Regions from separate parts of the Staphylococcus schleiferi genome, predicted to be linked through region 2. Evidence: predicted binding sites of a transcription regulator. Region 2 holds the regulator's gene; the other holds the start of a gene.

Region 1 (5,933 bases), 840 kb from region 2:
ATTGGTTGTAAACACTATAAGTGCCCAAAACATCAGCAATAAAGATACCATCAAATAAACCACGTTCTAAAGTTTGAGCAATATCCGTCCAATATTTTAAATTGTGGTGTGTCGCTCCTTTATCTTTTGGATGTTTCCATAAACCTGAAGCATGGGGAGAGGGAGAGTTTTGGACGAATCCGTTAAAATGAATTTGTTTTCGTGTCATGAACATTACCTCCTAAAAAATAGGAAGATAAGGCATAGCTGTAGTTGACTTATCTTCTAGCAATTGCGCTACTGGAATTGGCACAGTGAATGCATCCTGTTGCCGCGATTTCATCGGGCCAGTCCCTCCATCTCTCTTGATAAGACGATGATGTATATTCATGGGGTACTTTTTAATAAGTGAAAGGTAAAACAATGACCGGTAGAATAATCACTTCCTTCACATGGTGGCTTACGCTTTAAAAGCGTTCATGTCAATCTACCGGATCATGAATTTCCCTTTATTTTCATTTTGTGTGACGCTTAAAAATTAAATTTTGGCAAAGCCTTTTTCCAAATCTGCAATAATATCATCAATATGCTCAAGGCCTATCGAAAGACGAATCGTCTCAGGGGCAATACCTGCTGCTTTTTGCTCTGCTTCTGTCAATTGTTGATGTGTCGTTGATGCAGGGTGAATGACAAGTGACTTTGCATCTCCTACATTCGCTAATAAAGAAAATAATTCTAAGCCTTCAATAAACTTTTTACCTGCTTCGTATCCGCCTTTGACACCAAAGGTAAAGATGGAACTTGCACCTTTTGGTAAATACTTCTCTTTTAACGCGTAATATTCACTCGTCGGTAAACCCGCATATTTAACCCATGCGACTTTATCATGCTTTTCAAGACATTGTGCAACTTTTTCAGCATTTTCGACATGTCGTTCTAATCGTAATGAAAGTGTCTCTAAGCCTTGCGTTAGTAAAAATGCATTGAATGGTGAAATCGCTGCCCCTGTATCTCTTAAAATTGTTGTACGAATTTTAAAAGCAAGTGCGGCTTCTCCAAATTTTTCACTGAACACTAAACCGTGATAAGATGGATCGGGTTCACTTAATCCTGGAAACTTGCCATTATCCCAGTTAAAGTTACCTGCATCAACAATGACACCACCCATCGATGTTCCGTGCCCACCAATAAATTTGGTCGCAGAGTGAACAACAATATTCGCGCCATATTCAATCGGACGTAAAAGATAAGGTGTCGCAAATGTATTATCAACAATAAGTGGTATACCTTGCGCTTTTGTAATTGCTGCAAGTGCATCGAAATCCTCGACATTACCTTCTGGATTCCCAATCGTTTCTACAAATAATGCCTTCGTATTCTCTTGAAGCGCATTTTCTATATTGCTGACATCTTTCGTATCTACTAATGTGACATCAATCCCATATTTAGGTAACGTATGTGTGAAAAGTGTATGTGTCCCACCATATAATGTAGAACTGGCTACGATATGATCGCCTTTCTGTGCAACAGCTTGAATCGCATATGTGATAGCTGCCATACCTGAAGCAACCGCTACACCAGCGACACCCCCTTCAAGTTCAGCCACACGTGTTTCAAGTACGTTCGTCGTAGGATTCATCAGGCGTGTATAAATATTCCCAAGTTCATCTAAGCCGAATAAATTCGCCGCATGTGCCGTATCATCAAAAGTAAAAGATGTTGTTTGATAGATCGGTAAAGCACGTGAATGGCTACTTTCATCGACTTCTTGTCCTGAGTGCAATTGCAACGTTTCAAATTTAAAATCACTTGTCATTTGACATTCCCCCTATTAATAAAAAAATAAAAGCCTACCTGATAAAGATAGACTTTTACTAGAAGACTTATCTCTCAGGTTAAATCACCTGCAGGAATTAGCACCTAACTGAATAGGTTGCCTGGTTTCAAAGGGCCTGTCCCTCCACCAATCTTGATAAGTATGATTCAATTGTTAAAATGCAAGATGTATCGCGCAAATAGAACGGCCAATACAATAACCGTGCGGGTGTTTTATTGGCTTTTAATGATACAACAAGTCTATCTAACATCCTTAACGATGTCAATATACAAATCCGAATTTTCTTACAAATTGCAAAAATTTGAAAAAATCACATTTGTGAGTATCAACACGCAGTCCGTTTATTCGATGTAAATCGACTGACTAATCATCTCGGTTTTAATAAATTGATGGACGTCAATGACACGTTGATTTAATGACCCTTTATAGGGCAAATTAGGTTGATATAATTTTTGAATGAACATCCCGTCTACAATGACATCAATCTGTTTTAATAACGCAGTCCGTTCATCATGTGCAAACCATAAGTACTCAAATAAAAAGCCTGTCCAAACCCAAATTGATTTCCGGCTACCGTAGCGTTTTCGAAAAGCACGTACTAATGGTATAACGATATCTAAATTACAAAAAGGTTCGCCCCCTAAAATGCTTAATCCTGAAATATATTCCGGCGCACACGCATCTAACACTTCCGATATCAATGTTTCCGTTGCCCGTTCACCATATCGAAAATTTTGGGCTGCCACATTGTAACAACCTTCGCATAAAAACGGGCAACCTGAAACATAGACACTACAACGTACACCTTCTCCATCGACGAAGCTTTGGTATTCGATTTTAGCAATATAACCTGCACCTTTTTTTATTTTTTGTGCAATCATGAGGGATTCGCTTTCATATGTTTCACGCGCGCGCACATTTCTTTATGACGCCCTTCAATCATTGGTCGTTGTACAGGGTTACCTAAATAACCGCATGTCCGTTTAACAACATCAACCGTTTCAGGGTTATGGTTTCCGCAATGTGGGCAACTATAACCTTTTTCAGTTGTTTCAAAGTCTCCCTCGAAACCACAGTCATAACAACGATCGATTGGGATATTTGTACCTAAATAGCTCACGCGATCATATGAATAATCCCACACCGCTTCAAGCGCTTTCACATTATGGTCTAATTTAGGATATTCACAATAATGAATATAGCCACCGCTTGCAAAATGCGGATAATCTTTTTCAAAATCTAATTTTTCGAACGGTGTCACGTCTTTCCGCACATCATAATGAAATGAGTTTTGATAATAACCTTTATCTGTAATATCAGGAATCGAACCAAACGCCTCGTAGTCTAAACGGCAAAAGCGATCTGTCAAAGACTCACTTGGTGTGCTATAAATACTAAACCAAATGTCATGCATTTCAGTCCAACTATATTGATATGCTTGCATCCGTTTTAAAATTTCAAGTGTAAAAGCTTTCGCATTTGCGTTAGTTTCCCAGTTAGGTCCAAAGAACACTGTTGCTGCTTCATAAAGTCCAATGTATCCCATAGAGACAGTCGCACGTTGCTTATTAAACAAAGCATCCACTGAATCGTTTTCATCAAGACGATATTTAAAAGCACCGCGTTTGTATAAAATTGGCGCATTATTTGGCACGGCTTCTTTCACACGTTCAATACGATAAGCCAATGCATCATGTAGCACTTGCATCCGTTCATCAAATAAAATCCAAAAACGTTCAATATCGCCTTCTGATTCAATCGCAATACGTGGCACATTTAAAGTGACGACACCTAAATTACAGCGGCCACTATTTTCATATTCACCATTTTCATTTTGCCAAGCCGGTAAAAATGAGCGACAACCCATAGGTGCTTTAAAATCACCAAGCAACTCTACCGTTTTATCGTAATTTAAAATATCTGGATACATGCGTTTCATAGAGCATTTTAAAGCTAGTTGCTTAATATCATAGTTTGGATCTGATGGTGCCAAATTCGTTCCTTTTTTTATTGAAAAGACGAGTTTTGGGAAGATGGCTGTGATTCGATCTTTACCTAACCCTTTAATCCGTGTTTTTAAAATTGCTGTTTGGACTTTGCGACTGAGTTCGTCCGTACCAAGGCCAAAGCCTAAAGTCACAAAAGGGGTCTGTCCGTTAGATGTATATAATGTATTGATTTCATATTCTAGACTTTCAATCGCATCACTAATATCTTGTGTCACACGTTGATCGACATAAGTTTCAATATGCGCTTCGTCTACAAATTGTTGCGCAATATCACGATGTTTTTGTTCGTTATATTTCGCATATGTACTTAATAATTCATCTACTCGATCAATTGTGCAACCCCCGTATTGGCTGCTCGATACATTCGCAATAATTTGAACGAGTTGTGCCGCTGCTGTTTGTATCGATTTAGGAGATGTGACTTGCGCATTGCCAATTTGAAAGCCTTGCGCCAACATCCCTTTAGCATCGATTAAACAACAATTTGTTAACGGCTGAAATGGGTGATAATCTAAATCATGAAAGTGTATTTCCCCTTTTCGATGTGCCTCTGCCACGTGTTTTGGCAGTAAATAATCTAAAGCGTACGATTTTGAGACTACCCCTGCAGTCAAATCACGCATTGTTGAAAACGTTTCACTATCCTTGTTTGCATTTTCATTTACTATTGTAGGATCTTTTGTCATTAAACCAGTAAGTTCTTTTTCCAGTTGTGTCAAAATATCACTCTTTTCTATATATAGTATCTATAAATAATCATAAACACCATATATAGTGTTTTTCAAATGATAACTGACAGATTTACGAATTTGTCATTTCTTTTCAAACATTATGTGAACAAAATATTGCGTTAGATTGGATTGGAAATTTGAAGTAAATGCCTAAATTCTTTGTAAGGCTGCACGTTTATATCACGTTTCATCTTTTCTTTTTGATTGGGGAAAGTGCTTAAAGTGTTGAACATCATAAAAAACGCTAGGACTTGTGGAGGATCCTAGCGTTTTATCTATTTATAAATTTATGGAAGGTTAGAGAAATATTGTTATTGAGAAATTATAATCTATCTTGTGGAGGGAAGCGTAAAGTGATTGTCGTTCCTTGACCATACGTACTCTCAACTTCTATATGACCACCGATTTGATGCGCCAATGTTTGAGCGATGTACAAGCCAAGTCCGGAACCACCTGTATCTTTGTGTCTTGAACTTTCGACTCTGAAAGTTCTTTCAAATATATTTTTAATATCTGATTCTGGAATACCAATACCTGAGTCAGAAATCGAAATTGCGATTTCATCATCTACTTCAAAGACCTCTACGGCTAAGGGCGAACCGTGTTCTGAAAATTTAAGCGCGTTGTCGATGAAATTCATGATGATGCGTTCTATTGCGCGCTGATCTTGTGTGAAAGGTTTGATATTTTCTGCTATTTTTATGTCTAGTTCTCTTTGTTCATGTTGTAATCGTTGTGAGTAGACTTCAAAAATAGGGATTAATAGTTGATCAATGTGAATTTGCGTCAGTTCATTTTCTTGGTAGTTAACGGTGATGACGTCTGTGATATCATCGAACATTCTTGATAGTCGATCTGACTGATTAATTAAGATACTGTAGGCCTTTTGTGTATCTGATTCACTATGAATAATGCCATCTCGTAATCCCTCTGAATAGGATTTAATACTCGCTAAGGGCGTTTTTAAGTCGTGTGCGAGATTTTGCACCATATTCATTTTTTCTTCTTGCTCTTCTTTAATTAAATTCATTTGCTCTTGAATTTTATCGACCATTTGATCAAAGGATTCACTCAATTCTTTTATTTCTTTAGGGGCATTAATTTTGAGTTTCTCCGTTTCAAATTGGCCTTTTGCGATTTTCTGTGTTTTTTCATTCAACTTTTCAATCTTTTTTATCATGGGAACTGTAAAAAAGATACCGATAATTAGTGTCATCATACCGGAAAGGAATGAACACAATGTCAAAAGAATTGTAAGTGGTCCGTCAAACCACATCAGTTTGTATAATGTATAAAATAAAAATGTCGTTGTAATAATCGTAACGATAAACGAATAGATTAATTGTTTACGTATCGTCATTTAAATCTGCCTCTGAA
Region 2 (5,933 bases):
GCCAGCAGTTGATAAAAGTTTGAAAGCTTTAATTTTTGATGTTGAAGGTACATGGACACCTCGACAAAGGTCAGTGAACTCACCTTGACTGTATAGTGTTACAGACTCATCTTCTGGAATGGCTTCTATTAATTCCAATTTGTACGGGTCGTTCGCAAAAAACGCTTTAGCTTCATCTCTTGAAACAACACGGCGTTCGATTTTTTGATTTTCATTAATGATTTGATTCATTGTTTTTTCAATTTTTTCAAAGTCATCACTCGAAACTTTTTCTTCCATATCAAAGTCATAATAAAAACCTTCATCGATTACAGGACCGACACCAAATTTAACGTCACCATATAAACGTTTTAAAGCTTGTGCCATCAAATGCGCTGTAGAATGTCTTAGTACTTCCAAAGCTTCTTCACTACCTGGTGTAATGATTTCAAGTGTTCCATCTTCTTCTAATGGACGAGTCAAATCCACCATCTGTTGATTATATTTACCAGCAACCGCTTTTTTTCTCAATCCTGGACTAATGGATTGTGCTATCTCTTCTGTAGTTATACCATGTTCGAAAGCTTTCTCACTTCCATCTGGAAAACGTACTTTAATTTCTGACATAATGTTCCTCCTATCATTGATTGTCGTTAAAGTTTTGAAAATAAAAAAGACCTCATCCCAACAAAGGGACGAGGTCTTCGTGTTACCACCCTAATTTGCCATATACATTACTGCAATGACATCTCTACATAAGATAACGGTCTTGAGCCGGGTATTCATTACAAACACCAATCTATAGAGGGAGTAACACAAAGGGTTATGCACTACATTCTCATCGCCAGTAGCTCTCTGTACCATAACTTCATTCGTATCGTATCCTCAAACTTTAAAATCAATATTTATTTATCCTTATTATAACGCTAAAATTTATTTTTTCAATGCTTTCTATAATTTTCTCCTTCTAATAAATACGCATCACTTAGAGTTTTGACACGCTCCATAATACGTTTCGCTTTCATCACATCTGTCCCATTTTTTGTAGTCGCCAAATGATCTTCTAATTCTTGTAAACTCATATTCGAACTGAAAAACGTTGGGAGTTCTTGAATCATTCGATAATGTAAAATAGGGCCTAAAACTTCATCACGTACCCAAGGTGTCATATCTTCTGCACCTAAATCATCTAAAAAAAGAACTCGCGCTTCACGCACTTGTTGAATACGTTTGGAAGTCGAACCGTCTTTAAAACCATTTTTTAATGTACGTATAAATTCAGGCACATAAATAATCATTGAAGGCACCCGGTTATCCTTTAATTCGTTCGCAATTGCACCCAAAATAAAGGACTTTCCTGTGCCGAACTCTCCGTATAAGTAGAGTCCTTTCACAGGCCGTTTATCAATCATCGCATCAATCAAATCATCTAGCCTCATAGCTAAATCCAAGCGATTACGTCTCGTCATATAAATATCTTTGATTTTAGCATTAAGTGTATCTGGATGCATATGGAAAGATGTAATCATACTTTTAGCATGTTGCTCTTCGTCATGTCTTATTTTGCACGGACAAGGGTAGTAACGAATTTTAATATGCTGGTTTTCAATATAAAGTTCAGGAATATGACCTTTTACAAAGTTTGGGCAGTTTTCGTACGTGTGCGAACCATCATAATGCTTTTGTTGATCTTTATACTCTTGAAGAATATTTAAATCTTCATCAATCATTCTGTTCGTTACTTCTGATTGATGTGCATTCAAGAAAGCTTTTACATCTGGATCATTTAATACTTGTCGTTTAATCTCTTGTATTTTTTGATCAAGTTTTTGATGGTTTCCCATAATACTATTGAAACTTTTCATTAATCTTCACCTGCCCGTCTTTTATTTTTTAGTTTATTAAGAAACGCCTCTCTATCTTTTGCTAACGCTTCTTGATCTTCTTCTTTTTGTTGATATTCTTCCGGGTGTGTAATCCAACGTGGTTGTTTTTCTGATGATGCTTGACGGTAGCCACGCTTTTGCTTTGGAGCAGTGGATTCAAAGCGTTTTTGATTTGCATTATCTTGATTTTTTTGAACTTCCATTGCTTTCTCATACGCTGTTCGTGCATCGGTTACACCACTTTTTTTCCAAGTCGATGCAACAGAATAAACATATTTTTCTGGTAAATTATTATCCGTCTTTTGCATCACAAACTGTAACAAAATATTAATAACACCAAAACTAAATCCTTCTCGCTGCATCAACTCCTCTATCATCTCTTTTTGATAGCGTGGAGGTTCAGATCCACCATAGGATGTCAGCATCACAATCGGACTTGTATGATCCATTAAATCAAACCATTCATCCCAGTTTGACACTACATTAGCTTCGGTTGACTGATTTGGTTCATCACTTGCGAGTTCAAGATTCTGTGCTTGTAACGCTGGCAATTCTTGCTGATGTTCCATAAGATAATAGCTTTGTGCCTGTTTTCTTAAGTTAGTAACTGACAATGATTGATCGGCATTGAGTGATTTTAAAATAATCGCTTTCATCACATCCGGTGATAGACGATATAATGTTGCCAGTTGGATAATTAAAGATTTCGTTGGCTCTGAAAGAATATTTTTACTTACATAATGAGATTGTAACATGTCGGCTAACAACTCAAAATCAAAGTAAACGTCTGTTAAGTCCAAACCTTCAAATTGCTGTTCTTTAAGATTTTCGTCTGGTGTCACCATTTGATATTTTGGTACTTTAAATACATCTGTAAATTTTTTAGTTACTTCTGTAAAGCCTGTTAAATCTTTAGATGTAGGTATAAATGCCTTTTTAATTTGGTGATAGCGTTGTTGACCAACTACTTCGTAAAAGTATATGGATAACATTGGATCATTAAAAAAGCGCTGTGCCGAAGGAGGTGGCAATAATTCATAAACGAACTGAGTTGTATTCTCAGATTGTTGAACAAACGTTTTTAATAGTCCTATTCCTTCAAGTAAATCTAAAAACTCTCTAAACTGTCTTAAGCCCATTTTTAATTCTGACATCATTGTATAATGGGTATAGCCCTCTTCAAAAGATACACCTTCAAATTGGTTTAAAAATTGATATACACCAATTGCTTCGGCACCAATTAAAGGTGTGAACAGACGGCTTAACACATCGTAATGCACCGCGTGAAAATGGAAACGGCGCATGACGATAAATCCATCGTGTGGACTTAATTGGCTTTGATAAATGAATTGACTCATTATTTATTCACTCCGCTTGTTTTCTTTCAAAATCCCCTGCATTGATTTCAATAACTGATCAACATCTTTAAACTCTCGATAAACGGATGCAAAACGTACATAAGAAACTTGGTCAACATGCATCAATAAATCCATCACGTGCTCCCCTATTTCTCGTGATGAAATTTCAGCAATACCCGATTCGCGTAATTTCCATTCAACTTGATTCGTAATTTCTTCGAGTTGTTGGAATCGGACGGGACGTTTTTCACATGAACGTACAAGTCCGTTTAAGATTTTCTCCCTATTAAATTGTTCTCTTGTACCATCTTTTTTCACAACAATGAGCGGACTCATTTCTATATGTTCAAAAGTAGTGAAACGTGTCCCACAATGTTCACATTCACGTCTTCTTCTAATAGCATTCATATCATCTGCATGTCTCGAATCTACAACTCGAGATTGCGTATGATTACATTTTGGACATTTCACGACTTTGTCACCCTCTTCATCTTAATTTTGTTTAATTATACTACAAACCTATTTATTTCAAAAGTTACGCCTATTTTAACGCAATTGAAATCGTAATTTTTCTTTTTTGCACAAAAAAAGCTGAGACAATTTCAAAATCGTCTCAACCTTTATATTGATATTAGTTAATATAAATATTTTGATGTGAAGTGTTCTCAGTCTCATGCTCGCTTATTGACACATTAGAATGTTATGCAACTTTAACTTTGAGTTGTGATGCGATTTGCTGTAATACATCGACAACTCTTGTGGAATAACCCCATTCGTTATCATACCATGCGAGTACTTTAACTTTTTTATCCCCCATTACAATCGTAGACTCAGCATCAATAATTGCAGAATGCGCATCTGTCGTAAAATCATCTGAAACCAATGGCTCATCAGAAATTGCAACAACTTGATCTAAATCATTCTCTCTAAAAACACGATTAATTTCTTCTTTTGTAACTGTTTGTTTTAAATCAACGACTAAATCGACTAAAGATACATTTTTGGTTGGTACACGAAGTGCCATACCATGTAATTTACCCTCTAACTCTGGCAAAACGAGTGATAATGCTTTGGCTGCACCCGTTGAAGTCGGAATAATGCTTTCAAAGGCAGCACGTGCGCGTCTTAAATCTTTATGCGGATTGTCCAAGTTATTTTGATCATTTGTCACAGCATGAACCGTTGTCATTAAACCATTTTCAATCCCAAAATGATCATTTAAAATTTTTGCGACAGGTGCTAAACAATTCGTTGTACATGAAGCATTACTGAACACATCATATTGCATGACGTCCAATTCATGATCATTTACACCTTTCACAATTGTCTGCACTTCTCCCCCTTTTGAAGGTCCCGTTAAAATTACTTTTTTCGCCCCTGCTTTGATATGAGCATTCGCTTTGTCACCATGATTAAATTTACCTGTTGCTTCCACTACGATATCAATATCAAGCGCACCCCATGGCAAATTTTCAGGATTACGATCTGAAACGAGTTTAATTTCTTTTCCATCTACTTTAATACCATTTTCAGTTGCTTCAACAGTCTGATTAAAACGACCGTGCGTTGTATCATATTTAAGAAGATGGGCTATCGTTTCAGGTGGATAACTTGCATTTAAAGCCACTACTTCAACATCTTCTCTATTCAATGCTACTCTTAAAACCATACGGCCAATTCGCCCTAAACCATTAATCGCAATCTTTGTCGTCATGATAAAAGCACTCCTTAATAATGTGTTATACTTATAGAAATTAGTATAGCATATTAAAGTCAATTTGAAACCGTTTTCTTTGATAATTTTTTCTTATTACTTTCAATAAATAACATTTGATGTATGTGTTTTTCACATATCGGCCAAATAGCATGATATATTAAAGACGAGCTATAGTGGAAAACCTATCGCTGAAACATTTTTCTTCACACTTAAATCGCTACTTATACTAGATTGTTTGTCACAACTTTCTAATAAAAACAACGCCCCGTTGTAACACATCACGTATGCCAAAAATGCTAAAAAATGTTTTGACATATGCTACCACAGGGCGTTGCTGAAAAATCATATTAAGTTATTTTATCGTTTTCATTAGAATCATCATTAGCATTTAAATAACCTTTTTCCGCTAAGACTTGTTCTAAATTTTGTTTTAATTCAAGCTTAGAGCCTAAGTTATCAATAACGACATCGGCCATTCTGCTCTTTTTATCAATGGAAATCTGACTGTATATACGTGCTTTAGCATCTTCAATTGATAACTGATTTCTTTCCATTAACCGATCTATTTGGATTGGCTCTGATGCATAGACAAGCCATACTTCGTCAACTGTATCTTCAAGTCCGTTTTCATACAATAACGGAATATCCATGACAACATCATAGCCTTCAGCTAAATAATGATCTCGCTCTTGTTGCATCAATTCACGCACAATCGGATGAACGATTTGATTCAGTTGTTTTCTTTTTTCATCATCAAAAAAAACTTGCTGCGCGATATAAGCGCGGTCCATTTCGCCATCTTCATTTATGGCTTCTTCGCCGAACTGTTCCTGTATTTGTCGTAAACCTTCAGAACCTTTTTCGACAGCTTTTCGAGATGCAAGATCTGCATCCACAATTTTAAATCCATGAACTTCTAATAACGCTGCAACTGTGGATTTGCCTGTTGCAATTCCACCTGTTAATCCAATTACTTTTGGCATAATCTCCCTC

Evidence for each region. The regulator NrdR, encoded in region 2, represses ribonucleotide reductase genes. The targets are predictions, from matches to a motif close to AACACNATATATNGTGTT.
Region 1: the regulator NrdR is predicted to act here: its motif matches at 4,587-4,604, upstream of nrdD (anaerobic ribonucleoside-triphosphate reductase).

Annotation. Positions count from the first base shown of each region.
Region 1 is NZ_CP094712.1:325,079-331,011, reverse strand. It holds gene MUA40_RS01350 (LLM class flavin-dependent oxidoreductase) at 1-208, opposite strand, end outside; SAM riboswitch class I at 255-354, opposite strand; gene MUA40_RS01345 (O-acetylhomoserine aminocarboxypropyltransferase/cysteine synthase family protein) at 518-1,795, opposite strand; SAM riboswitch class I at 1,860-1,958, opposite strand; gene nrdG (anaerobic ribonucleoside-triphosphate reductase activating protein) at 2,158-2,697, opposite strand; gene nrdD (anaerobic ribonucleoside-triphosphate reductase) at 2,694-4,544, opposite strand; gene MUA40_RS01330 (sensor histidine kinase) at 4,879-5,916, opposite strand; gene MUA40_RS01325 (response regulator transcription factor) at 5,917-5,933, opposite strand, start outside.
Region 2 is NZ_CP094712.1:1,170,076-1,176,008, reverse strand. It holds gene thrS (threonine--tRNA ligase) at 1-606, opposite strand, end outside; gene dnaI (primosomal protein DnaI) at 921-1,844, opposite strand; gene MUA40_RS05465 (replicative helicase loading/DNA remodeling protein DnaB) at 1,844-3,223, opposite strand; gene nrdR (transcriptional regulator NrdR) at 3,227-3,694, opposite strand; gene MUA40_RS05455 (glyceraldehyde-3-phosphate dehydrogenase) at 3,924-4,937, opposite strand; gene coaE (dephospho-CoA kinase) at 5,288-5,923, opposite strand.